3 regions of the Citrobacter pasteurii genome follow, and region 1 is predicted to be linked to each of the others. Evidence: predicted binding sites of a transcription regulator. Region 1 holds the regulator's gene; each other region holds the start of a gene.
What was found. Region 1 encodes LexA, which represses DNA repair genes until DNA is damaged. Its sites were predicted from a motif close to TNCTGTATGTACATACAGNA; they were not measured.

Region 1 (10,253 bases):
TATGCCGAAATTAAGCTGGGCCAGGAAGTGTGGAAAGAAGGCGATAAGAGCTTCTACTTCGACACTAACGTTGCCTATTCCGTCGCACAGCAGAATGACTGGGAAGGGACTGACCCGGCCTTCCGTGAAGCCAACGTGCAGGGTAAAAACCTGATTGAATGGCTGCCAGGCTCCACTATCTGGGCCGGTAAGCGCTTCTATCAGCGTCATGACGTTCACATGATCGACTTCTACTACTGGGATATTTCAGGTCCTGGTGCTGGTATTGAAAACATCGATCTGGGCTTCGGTAAACTGTCTCTGGCCGCGAGCCGTTCACAGGAAGCGGGTGGTTCATACGCTTTCAGTAGCCAGAATATCTATGATCGTACCAAAGACACCGCCAACGACGTATTTGACGTTCGTTTAGCGCAGTTGGCAACTAACCCGGATGGGATGTTGGAACTGGGCGTTGACTATGGCCGTGCGAATACCACCGATGATTACCACCTGGCAGACGGCGCATCTAAAGACGGCTGGATGTTCACCGCTGAACATACCCAGAGCATGCTGAAGGGCTACAACAAGTTTGTTGTTCAGTACGCGACAGATTCTATGACCACTCAGGGTAAAGGTCTGAACCAAGGGTCTTACGGTTCATCCTCCATCACCGTTACTAACCCAGACGGTAGTAAAACGAATTACGCCAATAACGTTATTAATAACAACGGTAGCCTGTTCCGCGTACTTGACCACGGTGCAATCTCCCTGGGCGACAAATGGGATCTGATGTACGTCGGTATGTACCAGAACCTCGATATGGATAACGACCTGGGGACCGAATGGTACACCGTCGGTATTCGTCCGATGTACAAATGGACACCGATCATGAGCACCCTGCTGGAAGTCGGTTACGACAACGTCAAATCTCAGCAGACCAGCGATCGCAACAGCCAATACAAAATCACCCTGGCGCAACAGTGGCAGGCGGGTGACAGCATCTGGTCCCGCCCGGCAATTCGTGTCTTTGCAACCTATGCCAAATGGGATGAAGAGTGGGGCTACGTTAAAAATGGTAACGACGTAACCAAATACGCCGCTGCAACGAACTCTGGTATCAGCACAACCAGCCGTGGCGACAGCGATGAGTGGTCCTTCGGTGCCCAGATGGAAATCTGGTGGTAATTCAGCACTAACCTGACGTAAAGACCGAAAGAGGGGCGCCAGCCCCTCTTGATTACGGTTTAGCGCGCTATTGCCTGGCCACCGCTGAACCCATGCTATCTGAGGTGATAACAATGAAAATGAAGAAAAGTCTCGTTGCCCTTTGTTTATCTGCAGGGTTATTTGCCAGCGCGCCTGGCATCAGCCTGGCCGATGTAAATATTGTTCCGCAGAACACCACCGCGGCTCCAACTATCCCCACTGCTGCGCTACAACAGTTAACCTGGACGCCGGTTGATCAATCCAAAACCCAGGCGACACAGCTAGCGACAGCGGGTCAGCGTCTGGATGTTGCTGGTATTACTGGCCCAGTTGCTGCGTACAGCGTACCCGCAAATATTGGTGAGTTAACCCTGACGCTGACCAGTGAAGTCAACAAACAAACCAGTGTATTTGCGCCAAACGTCTTAATTCTTGACCAAAACATGACGCCATCTGCGTTCTTCCCCAGCAGCTATTTCACCTACCAGGAGCCCGGCGTGATGAGTGCCGATCGTTTGGAAGGGGTAATGCGTCTGACGCCAGCGCTGGGCCAGCAAAAACTTTATGTTCTGGTCTTTACCACAGATAAAGATCTCCAGCAGACCACGACCCTGCTTGACCCGGCAAAAGCCTATGCCAAGGGTGTAGGCAACGCTGTTCCGGATATTCCTGACCCGATCGCCCGTCATACCACCGACGGTCTGCTGAAACTGAAAGTCAAAACCAGCTCCTCCTCCAGCGTGCTGGTCGGGCCGCTGTTTGGCTCATCCGGCCCTGGCCCTGTCACGGTGGGTAATACCGCAGCGCCTGCGGTGGCCTATGCGGCTCCGGCTGCCGCGGTAGCCGCACCGGCACCGCAACCAGTGAAGAAAAGCGAGCCGATGTTAAATGACACGGAAAGTTATTTTAACCAGGGCATTAAGGATGCCGTGGCGAAAGGCGATGTCGATAAAGCGCTGAAGCTGCTTGATGAAGCTGAACGTCTGGGATCCAAATCTGCCCGTTCCACCTTTATCAGCAGTGTAAAAGGCAAGGGGTAACCATCTCCCCACATTGTTGATTTTGCAACAACTGGTGCGTCTCCTGGCGCACCTTTTTTTATCCTTCGATGCTACTTGTTACACTTATGTTGCCCTACCGATCACTTAATCGTGTTTGCTCACCCCGCAAAGCCTTTTCTGCGATACAATGCCTTCAGGTTATGAATCGGAGAGTAAGGCATGCCACACCCCGCGTTAACGCAACTGCGTGCTCTGCGTTATTTTGATGCGATCCCGTCGCTTGACCCCCAATTGCTCGACTGGTTGTTACTGGAAGATTCCATGACCAAACGTTTTGAGCAGCAGGGAAAACAGGTCACCGTAACATTGATACGAGAAGGATTCGTTGGGCAAAATGAGGTCACTGAAGAGTTGACGTTGCTGCCGGCAGAATCCCGCTATTGGTTGCGGGAAATCCTGTTATGCGCGGATGGTGAGCCGTGGCTTGCCGGTCGGACTGTCGTGCCGGAATCCACCTTGTGCGGCCCCGAACTGGCTTTACAAAATTTGGGGAAAACCCCGCTCGGGCGCTATTTGTTTACATCATCGACATTGACCCGCGATTTTATTGAGATTGGCCGCGATGCAGCGTTGTGGGGACGTCGTTCCCGCCTGCGGCTGAGCGGTAAGCCGCTGATGCTTACCGAGCTTTTTTTGCCTGCATCGCCGTTGTACTGAGAGGAAGATAAAGATGGAGTGGAGTCTGACGCAGAATAAGCTGCTGGCGTTTCACCGCTTGATGCGTACGGATAAGCCAATCGGTGCCTTACTACTGCTCTGGCCTACGCTGTGGGCGCTGTGGGTAGCGACCCCCGGCGTACCGCAATTGTGGATACTGGCGGTGTTTGTCGCCGGTGTGTGGCTGATGCGCGCTGCCGGATGCGTGGTGAATGATTATGCCGACAGGAAATTTGACGGACACGTCAAACGGACCGCAAACCGGCCGCTACCGAGCGGTGCAGTCACGGAGAAAGAGGCCCGAACACTGTTTGTTGTGCTGGTGTTGCTCGCCTTCCTGTTGGTTCTGACTCTTAACACGATGACGATTTTGTTGTCCGTTGCCGCGTTAGCACTGGCGTGGGTTTATCCCTTCATGAAACGCTATACGCACCTGCCGCAGGTGGTGCTGGGGGCGGCGTTTGGCTGGTCTATTCCCATGGCGTTTGCCGCCGTGAGTGAGTCTGTACCACTGAGCTGTTGGCTGATGTTCCTCGCCAACATTCTCTGGGCGGTGGCCTATGACACCCAGTATGCGATGGTCGATCGTGATGACGATCTGAAGATTGGCATTAAATCAACCGCCATTCTGTTTGGTCAGAACGACAAGCTGATTATTGGCATTCTGCAGGTTGGTGTGCTGGCGCTGATGGCGATGGTGGGCTGGTTAAACGGGTTGGGGCTGGGCTATTACTGGTCACTGCTGGTGGCGGGCGCGCTGTTTGTGTATCAGCAGAAACTGATTGTCGATCGTGAACGGGATGCCTGCTTTAAAGCGTTTATGAACAATAACTATGTGGGGCTGGTGCTGTTCTTAGGGCTGGCGATGAGCTACTGGCACCTTTGAGTTTGGCTTAGCCTGCACAATAAAAACCGGTCATTTCGACCGGTTTTTTTATGCTTACTCGCCCTGCGTTGCGCTTTCGATGGTCAGACGCACATCGGATGTGACCAGCTCGGCCAGCATCTGATAGATCTTCATCGTTTCTTCCGGTTCGGCATCACCGGTATCGCTGATGTAGCCCTCGTCACGCAGCGTCAGCACCAGGGAGCTGAACACAGCTTTATCGAAGAACTCAGGCGCGTTGATACCGTGCAGCACGGAAAGACGTTGTGCCACGGTGCGGCTCTCTTTCTCCAGGGTACTGCGGTTGATGGATGGGTTCGCACTCAGCAGCCAGAAGGTAATGGCATAGCGCTGTAGCGTTTCACGCGCGCCCGCAGCCAACAACTGCAGCGTGCGAGAATGAACCGGGTTGATATGCAGCTCATCGTTCTGCAGGGTTATCAGACCCTGACGCTGCATTTCGTTGACCAGCTCGTCAATTACCCCGGCAAGCTCATCACGCTCCCAACGCAGGAACAGCTCTGCTTTCAGCATCGGGTACAGCGCTTCAATATGCTGCTGCAATGCGGCGCGTGAAATCCGGCGGTGCTGAGTCACAATCGCGGCCATCAACGAAGGCAGAACCAGCATGTGCGCAATGTTGTTGCGGTAGTAGGTCATCAGTACCGCCTGCTCGCGCGGCAGAATAATGATGTCACCGATCGTGTCTTTCTCAACCTCAAACTTGTTCATCTGCAAGGCGTGGTCGATAAGTTCACTGGCGCTTTGTGTCGGCACTGTCGTATCCGAAGCATACGGCACATTGCGCAACAGGCTCAGGTAGCAATCGAGCTGTTCGGTTAGCTGCTCGCGCGTCAGAGAACGCTGACGGGAAGCCAGTAACGCGGTACAACACAGGTTCATGGCGTTGGCCGCGCCCGCGTTGTTAATGCGTACCATCAGGTCGGCAGCAATGTTATTCACTGTCGGCGTCAGCCAGGCCGGGCGAATAGACTCGATAGGATCGATAGATTCGCGCCACTCCGGCACATGCTGATTCAGGTAGGTCATCAATGGCATAGGTTCGCCAAAGTTAACGTAGCCCTGACCCAGATTACGTAGCTTGCTCAAACCGCGCAGCATTTGCGGCAGGCTCTCTTTCTCTTTGGTCGCGCCACGCAGCTCTTTTGCGTAAGTTCCCACTTCCATCACATGCTCGTAGCCGATGTAGATAGGCACCAGTGTAATGGGACGCGTACCGCCGCGCAGCATCGCCTGGATGGTCATCGACAGCGTGCCGGTTTTCGGGTCAAGCAGACGGCCGGTACGTGAGCGGCCACCTTCGACAAAGTATTCAACCGAGTAACCACGGCTGAACAACTCGCCCAGGTATTCGCGGAATACGGTGGAATAGAGCTTATTGCCTTTAAACGTACGACGAATAAAGAATGCGCCCAGACGGCGGAAAATCGGACCTGCCGGCCAGAAATTCAGGTTGATCCCTGCCGCGATATGCGGTGGAACCAGCCCCTGATGGTACAGAACATACGACAGCAGCATGTAGTCCATATGACTGCGGTGGCACGGCACATAGACGATTTCATGTCCGTCGTGCGCCAGTTGGCGTACACGTTCAGCATTGTGAACATTAATGCCCTGATACAGACGGTTCCAGGTAAAGCCCAGAATACGGTCCGTCAGGCGGATCATCTCATAGGAGAAGTTGGCGGCGATCTCTTCCATCAGCGCAATCGCGTTTTGCTGCGCTTTTTCGTGGGAGATCTTTTTACTGCGGGCTTCATCTTCCACCGCTCTGGCGATCGCTTTTGAGGCCAACAGCTTATTAAACAGATCCTGACGGGCAGGGAGTCGCGGGCCGACTGCGGCCAGGCGCTGGCGAGCAAAGTGCATACGCGCCACGCGTGCCAGTTTTTGGGCGATGGTTTTATCCGTGCCGTGTTCGTCTGCCATGCGACGCAGGGAGACCGAAGGCGAGAAGCGGACAAAACTGTCGCGACCCAGCCAGGACACCGCAAAGAATTTCTGTACACCGTTCAGCATACGCAGCGGCGGATTGACTTCGCCTTTCTCGCGCCCTGGAGCACGGCCAAACATCACCGACACCGGCACCATCTGTACATCCAGATCGGGGTTGCTGCGATGCAGATCGAGATAGTTATGGAACAGCTTGATGGACTCTTCTTTTGGCGTGTAATAGGTGAATACACGCGGGCCGCCGTGTATAAACACGTAGCGCGGCAGCAAAGTCCCATCTATCTCCAGCGGTTCCAGGGGGTCAGGGAGGTCGTGCACCAGACATTGGGCACGCAGCGTCAGCAAGTCTGCTTTTGAGTTGTACGGTAAGACGTACATAATGGGACGAGAGGTATCGAGTCCCAATTCCGGGGCGGGTTCCGCCGGGATAGACTTGCTTTTTACCAGGATGCTTAATGGTAAATTCAGTAATTTGTAGTAAATTCGTGGCCAGCCGGACATAAACGATGTAAAGCCTCTGGTTAATAATGCAAATGCGCTGCAAGGATATCAGAAAGTTTAGTGAATTTCTGTGGTATCCCGTCATACTTCGCGCAGCTTTGCTTATGCCCTGAAACAAACAGGGTAACGATACAATAATACTCACGCTAATTATGTAAAAAGGTTCTTTTGATGGCCAATAATACCACTGGATTTACTCGGATTATCAAAGCAGCAGGCTATTCCTGGCAAGGTTTCCGCGCCGCATGGATCAATGAGGCGGCATTCCGTCAGGAAAGCGTTGCCGTACTGTTGGGGGTAGCCATCGCCTGCTGGCTGGACGTTGACGCGATTACCCGCGTACTGCTGATTGGTTCGGTGATGCTGGTGATGATCGTTGAAATTCTGAATAGCGCCATTGAGGCGGTCGTCGACCGAATAGGTTCGGAGTATCACGAGCTTTCTGGCCGGGCGAAAGATATGGGATCGGCTGCAGTATTGCTTTCTATTTTTGTCGCTCTGATCACCTGGGGCATCCTGTTGTGGTCGCATTTGCGATAAAGGTTCCACAACTTCATAAATCTCCTGTTTTTTGTGCAGTTTGCGGTTCCAAATTCGCCTTTAGCTGTATATACTCACAGCATAACTGTATATACACCCAGGGGGCGGAATGAAAGCGTTAACGGCCAGGCAGCAAGAGGTGTTTGATCTCATTAGAGATCACATCAGCCAGACAGGTATGCCACCGACGCGTGCGGAGATCGCGCAGCGTTTGGGGTTCCGTTCCCCAAACGCGGCTGAAGAACACCTGAAAGCACTGGCGCGTAAAGGTGTACTGGAAATCGTTTCTGGCGCATCGCGTGGTATTCGCCTGCTGCAGGAAGAAGAGGAAGGTTTACCGCTTGTTGGTCGTGTCGCGGCCGGTGAGCCACTTCTGGCACAGCAGCACATCGAAGGCCATTACCAGGTTGACCCATCACTGTTCAAACCGAACGCCGATTTTCTGCTGCGCGTCAGCGGTATGTCGATGAAAGATATCGGGATTATGGATGGCGATTTACTGGCTGTGCATAAAACGCAGGACGTGCGTAACGGCCAGGTTGTTGTTGCCCGTATTGATGATGAAGTCACTGTTAAGCGCCTGAAAAAGCAGGGCAACAAGGTTGAACTTCTGCCGGAAAACAGTGAATTTAAACCTATCGTTGTCGATCTGCGCGAGCAAAACTTCACCATTGAAGGGTTGGCGGTAGGCGTGATTCGTAACGGTGAATGGCTGTAATGATCTGCTGATTTCCTGTAGGCCGGAGAGGGCGTTTACGTCGCTCTCCGGCAAATTGCCCGATGATGCTACCTTATCGGGTCTACAAAAACGCGTTAATTTCTTTTCAGGCTCCTTTCCATGCCTTTCTTTACCTCCTCTGATAAAGCACTTTGGCACCTTGCCTTACCGATGATTTTCTCCAACATCACTGTTCCACTGCTGGGACTGGTGGATACGGCGGTGATTGGTCATCTGGATAGCCCGGTCTACCTTGGTGGCGTTGCCGTTGGCGCAACAGCGACCAGTTTTCTCTTTATGCTGCTGCTTTTTTTGCGTATGAGTACCACTGGTCTGACAGCCCAGGCGTTCGGTGCGAAAAATCCGCAGGCACTGGCGCGCGCGCTGGTTCAGCCGCTGATGCTGGCGCTGGGAGCGGGGCTGCTTATCGCACTGTTTCGCGCACCGGTTATCAGCCTGGCGTTGCATATCGTGGGAGGTAGCGAAGCGGTGCTGGAGCAGGCCCGAAGGTTCCTGGAAATCCGCTGGTTAAGCGCGCCCGCCTCACTGGCCAATCTGGTGTTGCTCGGCTGGTTGCTTGGCGTTCAATATGCGCGTGCGCCGGTTATCCTGCTGATTGTCGGCAATGTGCTTAACATCATGCTCGATTTGTGGCTGGTGATGGGCCTGCATATGAACGTACAGGGCGCGGCGCTGGCGACGGTGATTGCCGAATATGCCACTTTGCTGATCGGTCTGATGATGGTACGTAAGGTCCTGCATATGCGCGGAATTTCGCTGGCAATGCTGAAGCAGGCGTGGCGTGGCAACTTCCGCCGTTTACTGGCGCTTAACCGTGACATCATGCTGCGCTCGCTGTTGTTGCAGCTCTGTTTTGGTGCGATTACGGTGCTGGGGGCGCGTCTCGGGGGCGATATTATTGCAGTCAACGCCGTTCTGATGACTCTGTTGACGTTCACCGCCTATGCGCTGGACGGATTTGCCTATGCCGTGGAAGCCCATTCTGGTCAGGCTTATGGCGCGCGGGATGGCAGTCAACTGCTGGATGTTTGGCGAGCGGCGTGTCGGCAGTCGGGAATTGTGGCGATCCTTTTTTCGCTGGTCTATGCCCTGTTCGGCGAGCAGATTGTGGCGCTGCTGACCTCGCTGTCGCAAATCCAACAGCTGGCCGATCGCTATCTTTTCTGGCAGGTGGTGTTACCGCTGGTGGGCGTTTGGTGTTACCTGCTCGACGGGATGTTTATTGGCGCGACGCGGGCTGCAGAAATGCGCAACAGTATGGCCGTTGCCGCAGTGGGATTCACCTTAACGCTCCTGACGTTGCCGTGGCTCGGAAATCATGGTTTGTGGCTGGCGTTAACCGTTTTTCTCGCGCTGCGCGGGCTATCGCTGGCCTTTATCTGGCGGCGTCACTGGCGTAATGGTACCTGGTTTGCCTGAAAGGAATGGTTAAAAATTCCGAATAGTAAATAAAGCTCAGAATCACTGACTACACTTATTCTCACGTCCAGAGAAAACAGCATGTGTCTGGACATGGCACTCGCGCTATTCACAACCTAACGATGAGGACTTGATGATGAATAAAGACGAAGTCAGCGGTAACTGGAAACAGTTCAAAGGTAAAGTGAAAGAGCAATGGGGCAAACTGACCGATGATGATATGACGGTCATTGAAGGTAAACGCGACCAGCTGGTAGGTAAAGTCCAGGAACGATACGGGTACGCGAAAGATCAGGCGGAGAAAGAAGTTAAAGATTGGGAAAAACGCAACGATTACCGCTGGTAATTAACCCCTCCCTCCTGAGAGTACAAGGACGTACGCTCTTTTATTTACCGCCCGACTTTCTTTTTCACCTGAATTGTATGGTCATGCTGGCATTCGCCAGGATGGCGGCATGATTCAACTTCCACACATGCCGGACACAGGCCGTGGGCTTCAATCACATTATGGCGCAGAGCAAATCCCATTTTAGCTGCCAGCGTATGCATAATATCTTCCACGCCTTCCGCACACTCTTCTTTTACCACGCCACAGCGGTCACAAATAAACATTGCCGAGCTATGGGTTGGCTGATCGAACAGATGGCAAAGGACATAGCTGTTGGTGGATTCCACCTTATGCACAAACCCTTGTTCCAGCAGAAAATCGAGCGCACGATACACGGTAGGGGGTTTGGCCTGCGGCTCGGTTTCCCGCAGCAGATCAAGCAGGTCATAGGCGCTGATCGCACCTTCCTGCAGGCTCATCAGGCGCAGCACTTCGAGGCGTTGTGGCGTTAGCCGCACGTTACGTTGCACACAGAGTTTTTCAGCTTGAGCCAATAACTCCTGCGTGGTGGTTTTGTCCATTTGGCGCCTCGATTTGCGTGGAAGGTTAATCCCTTACTTTATCATGTTTTGCTTAAAACGCCGAGATCCACCGCTGTGTGCTATACCTGACGCATCGCAACACTGGAAAATTAACATGAAAAGACCCGATTGTATTCGCCACTGGCGTGAAGTTGAGGGGCCTGATGACTCCACCTATCCAGGCAGCGATGAGCTTTTTTCTATTGGCGCGCCGCTGGCCCGCAGGTTGGGGTTAGGGCGATTAGGCATTCATCACGAACGCCTGCCGCCGGGTCGTCGTACTTCTTATCCACACGCTGAAAGTGATGAAGAAGAGTTCATCTACGTGCTGGAAGGCTACCCGGAAGCCTGGATCAATGGTTACTTATGGAAGCTGGAACCC
Region 2 (10,253 bases), 260 kb from region 1:
GAAAGCGGAAATCGTGGTCTATCCCGATGCCGGGCATGCGTTCAACGCCGATTATCGCCCAAGTTACCACGAAGAGTCCGCAAAAGACGGCTGGCAGAGGATGCTGGAGTGGTTCGCGCAATACGGTGGAAAGAAATAATTTCCGCCAGGCAAACCAATAAACAAAACGGAGGCATCAGCCTCCGTTTTGTTTTTACGCCTGACGCAGATTCTGCGCCGCTTTAACCATGTTTGCCAGCGCGGCACGGGTTTCCGGCCAGCCGCGCGTTTTCAGACCGCAGTCCGGGTTCACCCACAGACGCTCTGCCGGAATACGCTGTTCGGCTTTTTTCAGCAGGGCTTCAATCCACTCCACGCTCGGGACGTTCGGCGAGTGAATGTCGTAGACGCCCGGCCCGATTTCGTTCGGGTAATCGAACTCTTCAAACGACTCCAGTAACTCCATATCAGAACGAGAGGTTTCAATGGTGATCACGTCCGCGTCCAGCGCCGCAATGGAGTCCATGATGTCGTTGAACTCGCAGTAACACATGTGGGTGTGGATCTGGGTTTCATCCTTCGCCACCGCCGCGTTAATGCGGAAGGCTTCCACGCCCCACTCCAGATACGCCGCCCAGTCGCTGCGACGCAATGGCAGACCTTCGCGCAGCGCCGGCTCATCAATCTGGATAATACCGATCCCCGCCGCTTCCAGATCCGCAACTTCATCACGCAACGCCAGCGCAATCTGCTTCGCGATGGTTTCACGCGTCACGTCTTCACGCGGGAATGACCAGCAAAGAATGGTCACCGGACCGGTCAGCATACCTTTTACCGGTTTGTCGGTCAGCGACTGGGCATACTTCGCCCACTCCACGGTGATCGCTTCCGGGCGGCTGACGTCGCCAATGACTACCGGTGGCTTCACGCAGCGAGAACCGTAGCTCTGCACCCAACCGTTCTGGGTAAAGACGAACCCGTCCAGATGTTCACCAAAGTATTCCACCATGTCGTTACGTTCGGCTTCACCGTGCACCAGCACGTCGAGCCCCAGACGTTCCTGTTCAACGATCGCCTGTTTGATATGTTCCGCGATACCGGTGCGGTAGTTACCGGCATCCAGGTTGCCTTTTTTGAAGTCCAGGCGCAGGCCGCGAATTTCCGTGGTTTGCGGGAATGAGCCGATAGTCGTGGTCGGCCATGCCGGCAGATTAAAGCGGGCACGCTGTGCCTCGGCACGAACCGGATAAGCGTTGGCACGCTGGCTGTCCTGGGCAGTGATCGCCGCCAGACGTTTTTCCACTGCGGCGTTGTGGACACGAGTAGAGTGGCGACGCGCCTGAATCGGTGCGCTCCATTCAATCAGCGCCGCGGTATCGCCGCTGTTCAACGCATCACGCAGTAGCGCCAGCTCGCCGCATTTTTGCAGGGCGAAGGCAAACCAGCTCTTCACCTCTGCATCAAGGCGGGTTTCCACGCTGAGATCGATGGGGCTGTGCAGCAGGGAGCAGGAAGAAGCCACCCACAGGTCACGTTTCCCGACGATATCTTTAATTTGCGCGTATTTTTCGCTGAGGTCGGCGCGCCAGACGTTGCGTCCGTTCACCAGACCCGCTGACAGCAGCCAGTCGGCAGGCAGACGTTTGTGCAGCTCGGCGACATCATCTTTACCGTGCACGAAGTCAACGTGCAGCCCCTGCACCGGCAGCGCGGTAATGGTATCCAGGTTTGGCGTTACGCCTTCGAAGTAGGTGGTCAGTAGCAGCTTCACCTGACCCTGCAGAGCGTCATAAGCCGGTTTAAAGGCATCCAGCCACGCTTGCGGCAGCTCCAGTACCAGAGCAGGTTCATCGATTTGTACCCACTCAATACCCCGTTTTGCCAGTTCCGCCAGCACCTGCTGGTAAACCGGCAGAATGTCGTTCAACAGACTCAGGCGGTCAAACTGTTCGCCCTTCACTTTCCCTAGCCACAGGTAAGTTACCGGCCCCAGCAGCACAGGTTTCACCTTATGGCCAAGCGCCAGCGCTTCGTCTACTTCATCCAGCAGTTGGGTCCAGGTCAGTTTGAACTGCTGACCTTTGGTGAACTCCGGCACCATGTAGTGATAGTTGGTGTTAAACCATTTGGTCATTTCTGCCGCCGCCGCGGGCTCACCGGTCGGTGCGCGGCCACGGCCAATGCGGAATAAGGTATCGATATCAACCGAGCCGTCTTTATTCTGATGACGAGCCGGAACGTTGCCGAGCAGCAGGCTGGTGGTCAGCACGTGATCGTACCAGGCAAAATCGCCCACCGGCAGCAGGTCAACGCCCGCCTGCTTCTGCTGATCCCAGTGGCGGGCACGCAGCTCGCGACCAACGGTCAGCAATTCTTCACGGGAAGAATTTCCCGCCCAGTAACTTTCTTGCGCTTTCTTCAACTCGCGACGCAGGCCAACGCGAGGGAAACCGAGGGTGTGATTCAATATTGTCATTTTTCTTCCTCTAATTATATGTAAATCCTATGGATTTTGAATTTAGGGAAGGCGGCAAGTTTACTCATCCCCAGGAGCTTACTGAAGTAAGTGACTGGGGTGGGGAAACGAAGCCAACGCACCATAAATTTAAAAGACGAAGGATTTTAGCCGTCCAGATGTTTACACATCCATAATTGGCGGTTACTGTATATTCCTCAAGCGCAATTTGTTCATGCCGAAGTGAAGGACTTTCATGATCGAGATTAAACATCTGAAAACGCTCCAGGCGTTGCGGAATAGTGGTTCGCTGGCAGCCGCTGCGGCGACGTTGCATCAGACCCAATCCGCCCTTTCTCACCAGTTCAGCGATCTGGAGCAGCGCCTTGGCTTTCGACTCTTTGTCCGTAAAAGCCAGCCGCTGCGCTTTACGCCGCAGGGCGAAATTTTGCTGCAGCTGGCAAATCAGGTATTGCCGCAAATTGGTCGGGCGCTGCAGGCCTGCAACGAACCGCAGCAAACCCGACTGCGTATCGCGATTGAATGTCACAGCTGTATTCAATGGCTGACGCCCGCGCTGGAGAATTTTCGTGCCAACTGGCCGCAGGTGGAGATGGACTTTAAATCCGGCGTGACGTTCGATCCGCAACCGGCGCTACAGCAGGATGAGCTGGATCTGGTGTTAACCTCCGACATTCTGCCGCGCAGCGGACTGCACTACTCGCCGATGTTCGATTTTGAAGTCCGCCTGGTCCTGGCGCCGGATCACCCGTTAGCCAGTAAAACGCAAATCACGCCGGAAGATTTAGCTAGCGAGACGCTGCTTATTTACCCGGTGCAACGGAGTCGACTGGATGTCTGGCGGCATTTCTTACAGCCTGCGGGCGTGAGCCCGTCGCTGAAGAGCGTGGATAACACCCTGCTGCTGATTCAAATGGTTGCCGCCAGAATGGGTATCGCCGCGTTACCACACTGGGTGGTGGAGAGTTTTGAACGCCAGGGCCTGGTGGTGACCAAAACCCTGGGCGATGGATTGTGGAGCCGACTGTACGCCGCCGTGCGTGATGGCGAGCAGCGACAGCCAGTCACGGAAGCGTTTATTCGCTCAGCGCGGAATCACGCCTGCGATCATCTGCCGTTTGTGCGGAGTGCGGAACGACCCACTTTCGATGTACCCACAGTGAGGCCACTATCACAGCCGCGCCAATGATGAAGCTTGGCCAGTGAGGCTGTTGATGCCAGATAGCCAGGTTGACCAACAGCCCGGCCGGCACATGCATATTGTTCATGATGCCCAACGTACCTGCATCTACCTGGGTCGCACCGTAGTTCCACATAAAGTAACCAATGCCGGACGCCGCCACGCCAAGAAAGACCAGAATTCCCCACTGCAGCGTGGTTGCAGGCATTTTCTGCGCATTACCCAGCATGAACCAGGCCACGACAGCCACCAGAAAGGCCCCCATGTAAAACCAGGCAAAAGCGTTGTGCTGTGGCATTGGGCGGGTTTCCATCAGACGCTTATAGCCCACCATACCGATGGCAAAACTAATATTAGAAAGCTGCACCAGTATCAGGCCAGTCCAGAAGTGGCTGGTTACCTGATCGTAACGAATAATCCCCGCGCCAATCACCGCCAGTAACGCACTGAAAGCGTAGCTCCAGCGCAGACGGCGTCCGCTCATCAGGTCATAAATCAGCGTGATGTAGAGCGGCGTCAGCACGGTGAAAAGCAACAGTTCTGAAACCGTCAGATACAGGTAGGCGTGAAAACTCAGCATATACATAATGCCAAGCTGCATGGCCCCCACCAGCATATACAGCGCGATCGTTTTTACGCTGTGCCCGCGGGTACGTAAAAACGGCAGGAACACCAGCAACGCGAGTCCAACGCGCACCAGCACCGCAAAATAGCTATCGACATGACCGGCAAGGTACTCGCCAAACAGGCTGAAGGAAAAGGCCCACAAAATAGTGGTAATGATGAGTAGCGCCACAATGGATGCCTCTTAGAACAGGGAACATCCATTGTAGCGGAGAGTTTAGTTGACAACTGGTCAACTAAAGAACAATCACTTTAAAAAGAGATCGCGCAGGTAGTGCGGCACGGCATCGTCAGCATTAAGACCAATGACTTCCAGTTCTGGGTGCAGATCCTTCAGGCGCTGGTGGGCATTGCCCATGATGCAGCCTTTGCCCGCCATGGAGAGCATTTCCGCATCGTTCATCCCGTCGCCAAAAGCGATGCAGTCTTTCAGGCTGTAGCCCATCGCTTTCGCCACCGCTTCCAGCGCATGACCTTTCGACACGCCGCCCGCCATGACTTCCAGACAGGTAAGCGTAGAGAAGCTGACGTTAACGCGATCGCCCCAGCGGGCGTTAATCGCCTGCTCCAGCGGCAGCAGCCTTTCGTGAGAATCGGTGGTGAAGAACACTTTGCTGACGCCCTCCGGCTCCAGTAGCGCAGGTTCAAACAGAGAATAGTTAAACACCGCTTCTTTGAAAAAGCGCATTTCGTCGGGGCGATGGCGGTTCATAAACCACTCATCATCGCGATAAACGTTGGTCACGATGTCCGGGTTTGCATTCACTACGCCAAACAGGTCGCTGGCAATGTCGCGATCCAGGTTATGCGAAAACACCAGGTTTCCGTCAGAATCATGCACCCGCGCGCCATTGGAGGTGATCATGTAGGTTTTAATGCCGAGGTTATCGCGAATTTGTCCCACATCAACATGATGACGGCCAGTCGCAAACACGAAGTTAACGCCACGAGCAGTCAGTAATTTCAGCGTCTCTTTAGCATATGGGGACAGAGTATGGTCGGGGGAAAGCAGCGTACCGTCTAAATCAGACGCAACAACCTGATACATAAGAAAATTCAACCTCTAGGCAAAGCGGGTTCCGCTGGATGAGTTATGCTTGTCGAAAAATTCGACAATAGCGTTAAGCGCGACTGAGCGCATTGCGTCCTTTTCAAAAAGGATCTCATGGTACGCGCCTTTTATGACAAGCGGCTGACCTCCTTCTACAGGATGGCCCGCTGCGGCGCGGAGTTCACAAAAACGATCGTGCATGCGGTTATCCACTACACGCTCTTCTTCGGCCTGAATCAGCAACGTCGGCGTCGCGTCGTCTCCCGCGCCAGCCAGAACCTGTTCGCCAGCCAGAATACCTTCACGCACCCAATGGTAGGTCGGGCCGCCTACGCGTAGCCGTGGCTCATCAGCATAGAAGCGTAGATTGCGCCGATAGCGCTGTCGACTATGGGTTAGCGCATTCATACCGAAGGGTAGCGCCCGCCAGCGCCCGGTTCCCATCGCATAGCCTTCGCGGATCCGTGGATGCCCTTCAGCCCAGTCCAGAATGTGGCGCACCATCCAGTCAGGAAAGCGCATCACAATACCAAACATCGGCGCACAAAGCGCGATGGCATCACACTGATTCGGGTGGCGCTGCAGGAACAATGTGGCAATCGCTCCACCCATAGAATGCGCCAGTATATAGCGTTTTCTCCACGGACCGGGTAGCACTTCCTGCTGCCAGAAGGCGGTTAAATCGTCGACATAGTCATTAAAGTTATCGACATGACCACGATGCGGATCTGACAGCATACGCCCGGAACGCCCCTGGCCACGGTGGTCGATAATGAGCACGTCAAAACCAGAATGAAACAGGTCATACGCCAGTTCAGCGTATTTCACGTAGCTTTCAATGCGTCCAGGACAGACGACGATGACGCGATCGTTTTTTTCTGCATGAAAACGAACAAAATGTACGGGGATATCATCCACACCCGTAAATTCCGCTTCTTCCCGCTGACGCCAGAAATCTGTCAGTGGCCCCATGGAAAAAGCAGCAAACGCGTTTTCTCTTGTTTCCCAGTCTTTTTGCTGCTGAAACATCGGGTATCCAGCCTCGCTGACCAAGTAAAATCGTTTTTTTCGCCGTCGCTGACACAACCTAACGGCAGTAGCGTATTGTGGCATAAAAATAGACAATCCGGGAGTTTCTCATGACCTTTGAATGGTGGTTCGCCTACCTGCTAACCTCTATTATTTTGAGCTTGTCTCCAGGCTCTGGCGCAATCAACACCATGACCACCGCCATCAGCCACGGTTATCGCGGTGCCAGCGCGTCGATTGCGGGTTTACAGACCGGGCTGGGCATTCATATCGTTTTGGTTGGCGTGGGGCTGGGAACGCTATTTTCTCGTTCGGTGATCGCGTTTGAGGTGCTGAAGTGGGCGGGAGCGGCCTATCTGATTTGGCTGGGTATTCAGCAATGGCGGGCAGCGGGCGCTATCGATCTGAACACCATGGCGAATACGCAATCGCGCAGTCGCCTGTTCAAACGCGCGGTCTTTGTGAATCTGACCAACCCTAAAAGCATTGTTTTTCTTGCCGCCCTGTTCCCGCAGTTCATCCTGCCGCAGGCACCGCAGCTGATGCAGTACGTGGTGCTTGGCGTTACGACCATCGTGGTCGATATCATTGTGATGATCGGTTACGCGACGCTGGCTACGCGCATTGCAGGATGGATTAAAGGGCCAAAGCAAATGAAGGCGCTGAACAAAGTGTTTGGTTCACTGTTTATGCTGATAGGCGCCCTGCTGGCATCGGCAAGGCATGCCTAGAAAACTGGAATAGTGCTCGCAGTAAAATGTGAGTGTTCTGAGCATCGCTGTATGTCTTTTCGAGACTCTCCGCAAAGGGGGAAACATCTTTTATTCTGCACTGTTAGAGGCTGATAGCTAATGCCAGAATGCCGCCACTTTCACTTCTCACGGATGATGGACGATGGCGGAAGCTACGACACCCCATGACACAGTATTTAAGACCTTCCTCTCCCGCGTGGAAACCGCGCGGGACTTTATTGAACTTCATCTTCCGCCTTCGTTAATCAAAATCTGCAAACTGGAAACACTTCATCTGGAATCAGGCAGTTTTGTGGAGGACGATCTGCGCCCCTACTTCAGCGATATTCTCTACTCACTGGAAACCACCAGCGGACAAGGCTATGTACATGTGCTTATTGAGCATCAAAGCTCACCTGACAAGCATATGTCATTTCGCCTGATGCGCTACGCTATCGCAGCGATGCAGCGTCATCTTGAGGCTGGAAACGACACTCTACCGCTGGTGATTCCAGTGCTCTTTTACCATGGCAAGCAAAGCCCATGGCAAGGCTCAATGAACTGGCTGGATCACTTTGAGGATTCGGGAACCGCCCTTCAACTTTACAGCACACCGTTTCCGTTGGTGGATGTGACGGTTATTCCCGACGATGAGATCATGCAGCATCGCAGTATGGCGGCGCTGACATTAGTACAAAAACACATTCGCCAGCGCGACATGGCGCAGCTGCTGGATAAACTTACCCGCCTGTTTATGCTGGAGAAGATGAGCGGACAACAAATAACCGTACTGGTAAACTACATGGTGCAAGCAGGGAATACACAAGATGTTCAGACATTATTGTATCAGCTGGCACAGCGTGTGCCGCAGCATGGAGAAAAATTGATGACAATGGCGGATCAACTAAAGCAGATAGGTCGCGAAGAAGGGCGGCGCATAGCCCTCACTGATGTAGCAAAAGCAATGCTCAAGCGAGGTCTTGATACCGACGCGATTATGGAAATGACCGGCCTTTCGAAGGACGAATTACAAAAGCTTGCGCAATAAACCATACTCCGCCTGGAGCTCCCAGGCGGATAACAAACTTAGCGTGAAATAATCAGGTGAATACCGAAGCCCGCGAACAGCGCCCCGGCAAAACCGTCAATCCACTTCGCCAGGCGCTGATAGCCACGACGCATTTTCGGCAGCGCAAACAGGCTGGCGACCACGGTAAACCACGCCAGCGTTTCCACTATAATCAGGGCAAAAATCCCCCAACGCGCGCCCGTTCCCACGCTGTCGCCAACAAATAACGAGAAAACTGAGCCAAAATAGATAATGGCTTTAGGGTTCGCCAGATTGGTCAGCAGACCTTTCAAGAAGCTGCGTCCGCTCTGCGCCAGTTCAACCTGCGGTGCGGGTGCCGCAACGTCCTGTTTTTTAAACGCACCGCGCAGCATCTGATACCCCATCCAGCACAGGTACAGACCACCGCCGACCATAATAATGGTGTGCAGCCAGGCCATTTTTTCGATGATCAGGTGTAAACCGAGCAGCGCCACGCCCGCCCAGACCATGACGCCGCAGGTAATGCCCAGTACCCCCATCATCGCCTCTTTACGCGAACGGCTAACGGCCGTTTGAGAGACAAAGAAAAAATCGGGACCGGGACTCATCAGTGCAACGATATGCACCAACGCAACGGTGAAAAATAGCGTTAACATAAAAATGACTCGCGGGGGAATAGTTCAGTGAGTCACCATCCTGGCACTTTTTTGCCTGGCTGACTACTCTTCGTCGTCACCATCAACATGTGCGCGGATAAGTGCCATAAACTCTTTGCCAAAACGCTCAAGTTTACGCATTCCCACACCGTTGACACTCAGCATTTCGCTCGGTGAAACCGGCATCTGTTCAGCCATTTCAATCAGCGTGGCGTCGTTGAACACCACATACGGAGGGATATTTTCTTCATCGGCAATGGCTTTACGCAGCTTACGCAATTTGGCGAACAGTTTGCGATCGTAGTTGCCGCCGAAGGATTTCTGCATCGCGCGCGGTTTCAGCGCCACAATACGCGGCACGGCAAGCTGTAGTGGAACTTCACCGCGCAGCACCGGACGCGCGGCTTCGGTTAACTGTAACGCGGAGTGATGAGCAATATTCTGCGTCACCAGGCCCAGGTGAATAAGCTGGCGAATAACGCTCACCCAGTGTTCGTGGCTTTGCTCGCGACCAATGCCATAGACCGGCAGTTTGTCATGAGCCAGTTCGCGAATACGCTGGTTATTCGCGCCTCGCAGAACCTCGACGACATAGCCCATACCAAAACGTTGGTTAACGCGGTAGATCGTCGACAGCGCTTTACGCGCATCCATGAGTCCGTCGTACTGTTTTGGCGGATCGAGGCAAATATCGCAGTTACCGCACGGCTCCTGACGCCCTTCGCCAAAGTAGTTCAGCAGCACCAGGCGACGACAGGTTTGCGCCTCGGCAAATGCCCCCATCGCATTGAGCTTATGGCGTTCGATATCCAGCAGCTGTCCGGCGGGTTTTTCTTCGAGACAACGGCGTAGCCACGCCATATCTGCCGGATCGTAAAACAGCATCGCTTCCGCAGGCAGGCCGTCACGCCCGGCGCGGCCGGTTTCCTGGTAGTAGGACTCGATGTTGCGCGGAATATCGAAATGCACCACGAAACGCACGTTGGGTTTGTTGATCCCCATGCCGAACGCCACGGTTGCCACCACGATTTGCAGATCATCGCGCTGGAATTTCTCCTGCACCTCGGCGCGTACGGCATTTTCCAGCCCGGCATGATAAGCCCCGGCGCTGATGCCACGGCTTTGCAGACGCGCGGCGGTGTCTTCTACCTTGGCGCGACTGTTACAGTAGATAATGCCGGACTTACCGCGCTGCTCTTGCACATAGCGCATCAGCTGATCGAGCGGCTTAAACTTCTCCATCAGCATGTAGCGAATATTTGGGCGGTCAAAGCTGCTGATCTGAATTAACGGGTCGTTGAGCCCCAGCAGACGCACAATGTCCAGCCGGGTGGTTTCGTCCGCGGTCGCGGTCAGCGCCACAAACGGCAGGGTTGGGAAACGTTGACGCAACTGTCCCAGCGCCGCGTATTCCGGGCGGAAATCATGTCCCCACTGCGAAATACAGTGCGCTTCATCAACCGCCAGCAGCACCGG
Region 3 (10,253 bases), 1.4 Mb from region 1:
TAAGTCCACTGCTTAAACGCTACACCTGGAACAGCACCTGGCTGTACTACGTGCGGATTTTTATCGCGCTTTGCGGTACAACGGCACTGCCGTGGTGGCTGGGTGACGTCAAACTGACCATCCCGCTAACGCTGGGCATGGTTGCTGCCGCGCTGACCGATCTGGACGATCGGCTCGCGGGTCGTCTGCGTAATTTGATCATTACGCTGATCTGCTTTTTCATTGCTTCGGCTTCCGTCGAATTGCTCTTCCCCTGGCCGTGGCTTTTCGCAATTGGATTAACGCTTTCCACCAGCGGCTTTATTTTGCTGGGGGGCTTAGGTCAGCGTTATGCGACCATAGCCTTTGGTGCATTACTGATCGCCATTTACACCATGCTGGGAACATCACTTTACGATCAGTGGTATCAGCAACCGATCCTGCTGCTTGCAGGCGCCATCTGGTATAACCTTCTGACGCTCATCGGTCACCTTCTGTTCCCGATTCGTCCACTGCAGGACAATCTGGCACGCAGCTACGAACAGCTGGCACACTACCTGGAGCTGAAATCCCGCCTTTTTGATCCCGACATCGAAGATGAAAGTCAGGCCCCCCTGTATGAGTTAGCGCTGGCCAATGGGCAACTGATGGCGACGCTGAACCAAACAAAAGTATCATTACTGACCCGTCTGCGCGGTGACCGCGGACAGCGAGGAACCCGCCGCACACTGCATTACTATTTTGTCGCGCAGGATATTCACGAACGCGCAAGTTCCTCACATATTCAGTACCAGACGCTACGCGACCATTTCCGTCACAGCGATGTGATGTTTCGTTTCCAGCGATTAATGTCGATGCAGGGGCAAGCCTGTACGCAACTGTCTCGCTGCATTTTGCTACGCACCCCTTACCAGCACGATCCACACTTTGAGCGAGTCTTTACACATATAGATGCTGCCCTTGAGCGTATGCGTGCAAGCGGTGCCCCTGCAGATCTGCTCAATACGCTGGGATTCTTACTATCGAACCTGCGGGCTATCGATGCGCAACTGGCCACCATTGAGTCTGAACAGGCTCAGGTACTCTCGCGCAATGAGTCAGAAAATCAGCTTGCCGATGACAGTCCGCACGGATTCAGTGATATCTGGCTGCGTCTGAGTCGCAATTTTACGCCGGAGTCGGCGCTGTTTCGCCACGCGGTTCGCATGTCGCTGGTGCTCTGCGTCGGGTACGCCATTATCCAGATAACGGGCATGAACCATGGCTACTGGATCCTGCTGACCAGCCTGTTTGTCTGCCAGCCCAACTACAACGCCACACGACATCGTCTGGCGTTAAGGATTATCGGCACATTAGTCGGGATAGCGATTGGACTGCCCATCCTGTGGTTCGTCCCATCGCTGGAAGGGCAATTAATACTGCTGGTGATCACCGGCGTGCTCTTTTTTGCTTTCCGCAATGTTCAGTACGCACATGCCACAATGTTTATCACGCTGCTGGTATTGCTGTGCTTTAACCTGCTTGGAGAAGGGTTTGAAGTCGCACTGCCGCGCGTCATCGATACGCTGATAGGTTGTGCCATCGCATGGGCAGCCGTCAGTTTCATCTGGCCAGACTGGCGCTTTCGCAACCTGCCACGGGTGATTGAACGGGCGACCGACGCAAACTGTCGTTACCTTGACGCCATTCTCGAACAATATCATCAGGGGCGAGACAATCGTCTGGCATACCGTATTGCGCGCCGCGATGCGCATAATCGTGATGCGGAGCTGGCATCCGTGGTGTCGAATATGTCGAGTGAACCGGATGTTACCGCCCAAACGCGCGAAACGGCATTCCGCTTGCTGTGCCTCAACCATACCTTTACCAGTTATATCTCGGCACTGGGCGCACACCGTGAACAGTTAACCAACCCGGACGTTCTGGCATTACTGGACGATGCCGTTTGCTATGTTGATGATGCACTTCATCATCAACCTGCTGACGAGCAACGCGTATACCAGGCGCTTGAAGGACTGAAGCAACGGATTCAGCATCTTGAACCACGCCCGGACAGTAAAGAACCGCTGGTCGTACAGCAAGTTGGCCTATTGATAGCGCTACTACCAGAAATCCGACGATTACAGCAGCAAATTGCCGCATTACCGTCTAGTACACCGGTTCAGGCGTAAGAGAACTCACCCACTCCACAAGCTCCTGGCGGCGAATCGCCGGGAGCGCCGCCTCATGAATGCCCCCAATCGCGCCTTCAAGGGCATAGAGTATTTTCACCGTCAGGGCGGGATTAATCTGTCGCAGTTTCAACCAGCACATTTTTGCACCCAACATGCGTAATGTGCTTTCATCTTTTATACCTGCTTCATTCAGCAGGGTTTCCAGATGAAATGTCATGTTCGGCAGTCCACGCAGGCGATGCTGTGCAAAACGACTTTGCTTTTCTTTTAACGCCGCATCCAGTGAATACCGTGATAGCGACACCAGTTGTTGCTGGTTTTGCCACAGCGTATCGTTCACCTGATAATAATTGAGCACCACCGGACGTCCACGTTTTATAAATGTCAGCCAGACAGGGGAATGTTTTACACAGTACTGCGCGCTCTGTTCACAGGCCCGAAGATATAGCTCGCCACTGGCGACCATGGCGAACACCGTATCCTCGACTGTCAGGCTATAACCCCCAAACAGCGATCGATAACGAATAGTCCCCAGTGACTCCAGATATTCTTGTGATTTATAGATCCTTGCATAAGAAAGTTTTTTCATAAAAATCCTTTTAAATCATAACGTAATAAAATGATTTGCAGTAGCGGATCCGTTAATGACGAAAATAGGCAACTTATTCGCAAGGGGCAAGATGAATTTTGTTTTTCCCGTAACAACAACCAAAAACTGCGAACCTGTTTCAGAAAATAAGGTTGATCTTTGGTGATAGCAGGGTTACTGTATATCCATACAGTAACTCACAGGGCTGGATTGATTATGTACACTTCAGGCTATGCAAATCGTTCTTCGTCGTTCTCTTCCACAGCAAGCAAAATTGCGCGCGTGTCGTCAGAGCACACTACCGCTGGGCTTATCAGTGAAGTGGTCTATCGCGAGGACCAGCCCATGATGACGCAGCTCCTGCTGCTTCCCCTGCTTCAGCAATTAGGTCAGCAGTCGCGCTGGCAGCTGTGGCTGACGCCTCAGCAAAAACTAAGCCGGGAGTGGGTGCAGTCGGCCGGACTCCCATTGACGAAAGTCATGCAGATTAGCCAACTCTCTCCCTGCAATACGCTGGAATCTATGGTTCGTGCGCTACGCACGGGTAACTACAGCGTCGTAATTGGCTGGCTGACGGAAGAATTAACCGAAGATGAACATGCCGAGCTGGTAAAAGCAGCAGATGAAGGCAATGCGATGGGGTTTATCATGCGTCCTGTACGCGCTCAGACACTTGCGGGGAGACAGCATTCTGGGCTAAAAATTCACTCGAATTTGTATCATTAAGTAAAATTAGGATTTATCCTGGAATTTTTTTTCACCCTCAAATTCAGCTTTGAGCTTTAACACACTTTTTGCGAGAACGCCTGTGTGAAGCGGTTTCCGCGATAGTAGCTGTACAATTAATCATCCACAAATGTTAAATATTATGTATACAAGCCTTTTTTTTTCATATGCCTGACGGAGTTCACACTTGTAAGTTTTCAACTACGTTGTAGACTTTACATCGCCAGGGGTGCTCGGCGTAAGCCGCAGATATCGGTAGAGTAACTATTGAACTGGTCCCCGGGTGAAGGATTTAACCGTGTTATCTCTCTGGAGATATTCATGGCGAATTTTGGATGATAACGAGGCGCATAAAATGAAAAAGACAGCTATCGCAATTGCAGTGGCACTGGCTGGTTTCGCTACCGTGGCGCAGGCCGCTCCGAAAGATAACACCTGGTATACTGGTGCTAAACTGGGTTGGTCCCAGTTCCATGACATCGGCAACAATCAGATCAACAACAACGGACCGACCCACGAAAGCCAACTGGGTGCTGGTGCGTTCGGTGGTTACCAGGTTAACCCGTACGTTGGTTTTGAAATGGGTTACGACTGGTTAGGTCGTATGCCGTACAAAGGCAACACTGAAAATGGCGCATTCAAAGCTCAGGGCGTTCAGCTGACCGCTAAACTGGGTTACCCAATCACTGACGATCTGGACGTTTATACCCGTCTGGGTGGTATGGTTTGGCGTGCAGATGCTAAAAACAACGACGGCTTCAAAGACCACGACACTGGTGTATCCCCAGTATTCGCTGGCGGCGTAGAGTATGCAATTACTCCTGAAATCGCTACCCGTCTGGAATACCAGTGGACTAACAACATCGGTGACGCGAACACCGTTGGTGGTCGTCCAGACAACGGTCTGTTGAGCGTTGGTGTTTCTTACCGTTTCGGCCAGCAGGAAGAAGCAGCTCCGGTAGTTGCTCCGGCTCCGGCTCCGGCTCCAGAAGTACAGACCAAACACTTCACTCTGAAGTCTGACGTTCTGTTCAACTTCAACAAAGCGACTCTGAAACCGGAAGGCCAACAGGCTCTGGATCAGATGTACAGCCAGCTGAGCAACCTGGATCCGAAAGACGGTTCCGTCGTTGTTCTGGGCTTCACTGACCGCATCGGTTCTGACGCTTACAACCAGGGTCTGTCTGAGAAACGTGCTCAGTCTGTTGTTGATTACCTGATCTCTAAAGGTATCCCTGCTGACAAAATCTCCGCACGTGGTATGGGCGAATCCAACCCGGTTACTGGTAACACCTGTGACAACGTGAAAGCTCGCGCTGCGCTGATCGACTGCCTGGCTCCGGATCGTCGTGTTGAGATCGAAGTTAAAGGTATCAAAGACGTTGTAACTCAGCCTCAGGCTTAAGTTATCGTCTTATAAAAAAACCCCGCCTGGCGGGGTTTTTTTTCATCTACATATCATGCAAAAGTACAGACACACTCCATATTGACGTTACCCGTACCCTACTCTTTACCCAGTAACGCCTGTAGATCCTGCTTCAATGTCGACATCTTGTTCGCATACTTTTCTTTATGTTCCGCATCTTCAATCAACTGCACAATCGTTTCTGAGAGTGTTTTACCACGTCGCTGCGCAAGCCCGGCTAAACGCTGCCAGACCATAAACTCCAGATCGATCGATTTCTTACGCGTATGTTGATGTTCTGCATTAAAGTGCCGTTTACGCCTCGCCCGGATCGTTTGCTTCATACGATTGAGCAGTGCAGGGTTCATGTATTCTTCAATCCAGGCGTTGACCCGAACCGGTTCATTTTCGAGGGTTAGCAACAAATCAACGGCTTCTTTGGCAGCGCTGGCTTCCACATAGCGGGTAATCAACTCCCCCTCGCGATGCTTCTTCACCAGGTACTTCCATTTCCATCCGCTTTCAAGATTTTCAAGTTGTTGATATTTCATTGCGATCTCAATGTTACCGTGTAACTCTTATCAGAATATCAGCTTTTTCAGCATCTGAAGAAAAGAATATCCAGCCTGTGAACTGTCGCGCGTCATCACATCCGTTTAGCGGTGCTTTCCACGTGTGCAGTGCTGATGGTTACGGTATAATCTCGTTTTTTACAACAGACTAAAAAACATCAACTTTGACCATTACGAAACTTGCATGGCGTGATCTGGTTCCTGATACCGACAGCTATCAGGAAATATTTGCACAGCCGCACGTCACTGACGACACCGACACCTTACTCAGTGATACTCAGCCACGTTTACAATTCGCGCTAGAGCAGCTTCTTCAGCACTGGGCTACGTCCTCGTTTATGCTGGTGAAAGCGCCCGAAGAGCTGGAGTATCTCAATCTTATTGCAACGGCTGCACGTACCTTGCATGCGGATGCCGATAGGTTAACCGGGGGGCATTACGATGTATCCGGCCACACTATTCGTTACCGCGCAGCGGAGAAAGCAGACGACAACTTTGCGACGTTAACTCAGGTGGTTAATGCTGACTGGGCTGAGGCCGAACAGCTGTTTGGCTGTCTGCGCCAGTTCAATGGCGAAATTACGCTGCAACCGGGACTGGTTCATCAGGCCAACGGCGGTGTGCTGGTTATCTCATTACGCACACTTCTGGCTCAGCCGTTGTTGTGGATGCGCCTGAAAGCCATTGTCAGCCACGAGCGTTTTGACTGGGTGGCCTTTGATGAGTCTCGCCCCCTGCCAGTCTCCGTCCCTTCTATGCCGCTTAAACTGAAAGTGGTGTTGGTCGGCGAACGTGAATCGCTGGCAGACTTCCAGGAAATGGAACCAGAACTGGCAGAACAGGCTATCTACAGCGAATTTGAAGATAACTTGCAGATAGTGGATGCCGAAACCATGACACAGTGGTGTCAGTGGGTAACGCATACTGCCCGCCGCAACAATCTGCCCTATCCCGCTACCGATGCCTGGCAGGTTCTCATCCGCGAAGCCGTTCGCTATACCGGCGAACAGGACACGCTGCCGCTTAATCCGCTATGGATCACTCGCCAGCTCAAAGAAGTGGCACCTCTTTGCGACGGTGATACCTGCACTGCGGAGCAATTGAGCCTGATGCTTGCTCAGCGTGAATGGCGAGAAGGATTCCTCTCCGAACGAATGCAGGATGAGATCCTGCAAGAGCAGATCCTCATTGAAACGGAAGGCGAGCGTATTGGGCAAATAAACGCCCTGTCGGTGATCGAATTTCCAGGTCATCCCCGCGCATTTGGTGAACCTTCACGTATCAGTTGCGTCGTGCATATTGGCGATGGCGAATTTACCGATATTGAACGTAAAGCCGAGTTGGGCGGAAATATTCATGCCAAGGGGATGATGATTATGCAGGCGTTCCTGATGTCGGAACTCCAGCTAGAACAGCAAATACCGTTCTCTGCCTCTCTGACATTTGAGCAATCATACAGTGAAGTAGACGGTGACAGCGCCTCTATGGCAGAACTGTGTGCGCTGATCAGCGCCCTCGCTGACGTTCCTGTTAATCAAAGCATCGCGATAACCGGTTCTGTCGATCAGTTTGGTCGTGCTCAACCTGTCGGCGGCCTGAATGAGAAAATTGAAGGCTTTTTTGCCATCTGCCAGCAGCGTGAATTAACAGGGACTCAGGGTGTGATTATCCCTGCAGCCAACGTCAGACATCTGAGCCTGCCACCCGCACTGCTGCAGGCTGTTGAAGAAGAAAAATTCACTATCTGGGCAGTAGACGACGTGACCGATGCGCTGCCGCTGCTATTAAATTTGGTGTGGGATGGCGAAGGTCAGACGACGCTGATGCAAACTATCCAGGAGCGTATTGCTGCGGCAACGCAACAGGAAGGCCGTCACCGTTTTCCATGGCCGCTACGTTGGCTGAATTGGATTATTCCGAACTGATCGGACTTGTTCAGCGTACACGTGTTAGCTATCCTGCGTGCTTCAATAAAATAAGGCTTACAGAGAACATGGTAGATAAACGCGAATCCTATACAAAAGAAGACCTTCTTGCCTCTGGTCGCGGTGAGCTGTTTGGTGCTAAAGGCCCACAACTGCCTGCACCAAGCATGCTGATGATGGATCGTGTCATCAAGATGACCGAAACCGGCGGCAACTTTGACAAAGGTTATGTGGAAGCTGAACTGGACATCAACCCGGACCTGTGGTTTTTCGGATGCCATTTTATCGGCGATCCGGTAATGCCAGGTTGCCTGGGTCTGGATGCCATGTGGCAGCTGGTTGGATTCTATCTCGGCTGGTTGGGCGGCGAAGGTAAAGGCCGTGCACTGGGCGTGGGCGAAGTGAAATTCACAGGCCAGGTTCTGCCGACCGCGAAGAAAGTCACCTACCGCATTCACTTCAAACGCATCGTTAACCGCCGCCTGATCATGGGTCTGGCTGATGGTGAAGTGCTGGTTGATGGTCGTCTGATCTACACCGCAAATGATCTGAAAGTGGGTCTGTTCCAGGACACCTCGGCGTTCTAATCGCAGACATCTGTAGGACTGGTGGTGCGACATGGCCGAATGGCCGCGTACGTTAATTTACCGGTCTACAAACGGCGAAACCTCCGCTTTGCGGAGGTTTCTTTTATCTAAAGAGACAGAATCAGGCCATTAAAACCCTATCCCCCATGGCTTCTCGCCAGCCTCCCAGCCAGTATGACCTCTGATTCAGCGTCTGATAGGGACACATTTCTTTTGAGCGTCCGGCAATGCCGGCCTGATAACCACGTTGATGTGCCCGTTCCAGGCGATCTCGTTTTTGTCTCTTCATGCCTCGTTTCCCTCATCTTTAGGTCTGGTGGAAAAGAAAACAGTGATTACTAAGTGTGCAATCACACTAAACGAATACCCCTAAACATCAGGCTCGTCAATGCGCAAAATTCACGCCAGTGTCATAATTGTGAGCTAGCTGGTAAATCATTTGTACAAAAATCCTCTGTCAGAACAGCTACCTCAACCGCTAAAAAAATAAAAAAACCGCCTCTGGCGATAAGCCTGAGGCGGCATAATTTACAATTATTTAAGCTTATGGAATACGTTTCAGCTCCTGGGCAATAGCCGTCGCTTCCTGACTCCAGGCGCTGGCCAGAACTTTCACCATTTCATCGTAGCCATCCTGCGTCTGCACAACTTCGATATGGAACGGACGCTTGATTAATTGCCCCTGGTGATTCAGTAACCATTCACCGCTGACAATCACTTTGCCATCGTAACGTCCGTGAAAGCCTGTCACCGTCACGTTAAGCGTATCCTGAGTGCTTCCCAACGGCTGAGATGCAACCACCCAGCCAGGAAGTTGCATACTGAGATTGGCGACAAGGGTATTACGTAGCTGCTGATCCAGTGGGCTGGCCCAGAGATTGTTATTCGCTATCACATACTTCACGTCGCTGGTCTGGTACACCACACCATTCCCCGCCAGGTAATCAGGTACGGCAACCTGTTCAACCCACAGCAGGCGGTTGCCCTGATTAGCTGAACTTTGTCCCCCCCCTTGCGCAATGGGGAGCTGATAATAGCTTTTATTCTCTCCGCTGGAGCTACATGACGTCAGCCAGACCGCCATCATCACCACTAGCCACTTTTTCATTGTTTCGCCCTCTTCGGCTCTGGATCTTTTTTGTCCTTCGCTTCAAACACCAGCGCGTTGCTCTTGTCGTTCAGCGTTTTCAGAACCGGCTGCAGTTCACGCAGTACCTGATCAAGACGCTGCATATCTGCCACCATCTTGTTGTAGGCCGCAGAACCCGGCTGGAAGCCCTGCATGCTGCGATTCAGTTCACGCAACGTATTCTGCATATCCGCAGGAAGCTGCTGCATCGACTGGCTGGATGTGATCTTATTCATGTTATCCAGCGTAGTTTGCAGGTGTTTCATCGTGCGCTGGCTTTCCGACAGAGTCGTGGTCGCCTGCTCAATCATCGGGTTCAGCGGTAGGCTATTAATCTTATCCAACGCTTCCATCAGACGCTGCTGAATCTGCGCCAGACCGCCGCTCACTGTCGGAATAATTTGATAACCATTAAACTCGCGTACCCCTGTAATTGGCGGCTCTTTCGGGTAAAAGTCGAGATCGACATACAGCGCGCCGGTCACCAGGTTCCCCGTCTTCAACGACCCTCTCAGCCCACGTTTGAGCAACTCAGCAAGATGAGCCCCCACATCGGTGTCTTCGCCTAACTGCGCTTTCAACCGTTCAGGTTCGATACGCACCAGAACAGGAATGCGGTAATCGTTGTTAAATACCTGGCGCATATTTGGCGCAAAGAAAGGCACTTTACTTACTGTACCCAGGCGTATACCACGGAACTCCAACGGCGCTCCCGGCTGCAGACCACGAATTGAATCCTTGAAGAACATCAGGTAATCAATGTGATCGGTATACAAGGAATCCTGAATACTTTTTTGATCGTCATACAGATTGAAAGAGGAGAGCTGTTCAACCGGTTGGCCTTGTTCCAGCCCTTCCGGTACGTCAAAGCTTACTCCGCCGCCAAACAGCGTGGTGAGCGAGCCCATTTCCACTCGCATACCTGCCGAAGTGAGATCGACGGCAATACCGCTGTCCTTCCAGAAACGAACATTACTGGTTACCAGTCGATCGTTTGGCGCATTGATGAAAAGCTGGTAGCTGATCGTGCGTTTTTGCGCATCAAACGTGCTGGTCTCAACCGAGCCCACGCGATATCCACGGAACAGCACCGGGTCACCCGGACTCAATTGACCGGCTTTTTTACTGTCCAGGTTCACACGGATCCCTTTCGCATCAGGCGGCGCC

Region 2: the regulator LexA is predicted to act here: its motif matches at 2,640-2,659, upstream of metR (HTH-type transcriptional regulator MetR).
Region 3: the regulator LexA is predicted to act here: its motif matches at 2,918-2,937, upstream of sulA (SOS-induced cell division inhibitor SulA).

What each region holds. Positions count from the first base shown of each region.
Region 1 covers NZ_CP077262.1:4,845,498-4,855,750, reverse strand. Annotated here, with positions in the region: gene I6L54_RS23385 (maltoporin) at 1-1,164, shown strand, start outside; gene malM (maltose operon protein MalM) at 1,278-2,225, shown strand; gene ubiC (chorismate lyase) at 2,406-2,903, shown strand; gene ubiA (4-hydroxybenzoate octaprenyltransferase) at 2,917-3,789, shown strand; gene plsB (glycerol-3-phosphate 1-O-acyltransferase PlsB) at 3,844-6,264, opposite strand; gene I6L54_RS23360 (diacylglycerol kinase) at 6,436-6,804, shown strand; gene lexA (transcriptional repressor LexA) at 6,914-7,522, shown strand; gene dinF (MATE family efflux transporter DinF) at 7,643-8,962, shown strand; gene I6L54_RS23345 (CsbD family protein) at 9,099-9,308, shown strand; gene zur (zinc uptake transcriptional repressor Zur) at 9,353-9,871, opposite strand; gene I6L54_RS23335 (cupin domain-containing protein) at 9,987-10,253, shown strand, end outside.
Region 2 covers NZ_CP077262.1:184,419-194,671, forward strand. Annotated here, with positions in the region: gene I6L54_RS00925 (dienelactone hydrolase family protein) at 1-139, shown strand, start outside; gene metE (5-methyltetrahydropteroyltriglutamate--homocysteine S-methyltransferase) at 194-2,455, opposite strand; gene metR (HTH-type transcriptional regulator MetR) at 2,691-3,644, shown strand; gene I6L54_RS00940 (carboxylate/amino acid/amine transporter) at 3,532-4,431, opposite strand; gene yigL (sugar/pyridoxal phosphate phosphatase YigL) at 4,507-5,307, opposite strand; gene pldB (lysophospholipase L2) at 5,323-6,339, opposite strand; gene rhtB (homoserine/homoserine lactone efflux protein) at 6,450-7,070, shown strand; gene I6L54_RS00960 (Rpn family recombination-promoting nuclease/putative transposase) at 7,234-8,118, shown strand; gene rhtC (threonine export protein RhtC) at 8,157-8,777, opposite strand; gene recQ (ATP-dependent DNA helicase RecQ) at 8,841-10,253, opposite strand, start outside.
Region 3 covers NZ_CP077262.1:3,472,123-3,482,375, forward strand. Annotated here, with positions in the region: gene yccS (YccS family putative transporter) at 1-2,150, shown strand, start outside; gene I6L54_RS17015 (TfoX/Sxy family DNA transformation protein) at 2,128-2,742, opposite strand; gene sulA (SOS-induced cell division inhibitor SulA) at 2,959-3,468, shown strand; gene ompA (porin OmpA) at 3,824-4,873, shown strand; gene matP (macrodomain Ter protein MatP) at 4,972-5,424, opposite strand; gene I6L54_RS17035 (AAA family ATPase) at 5,610-7,370, shown strand; gene fabA (bifunctional 3-hydroxydecanoyl-ACP dehydratase/trans-2-decenoyl-ACP isomerase) at 7,439-7,957, shown strand; gene rmf (ribosome modulation factor) at 8,079-8,246, opposite strand; gene pqiC (membrane integrity-associated transporter subunit PqiC) at 8,502-9,065, opposite strand; gene pqiB (intermembrane transport protein PqiB) at 9,062-10,253, opposite strand, start outside.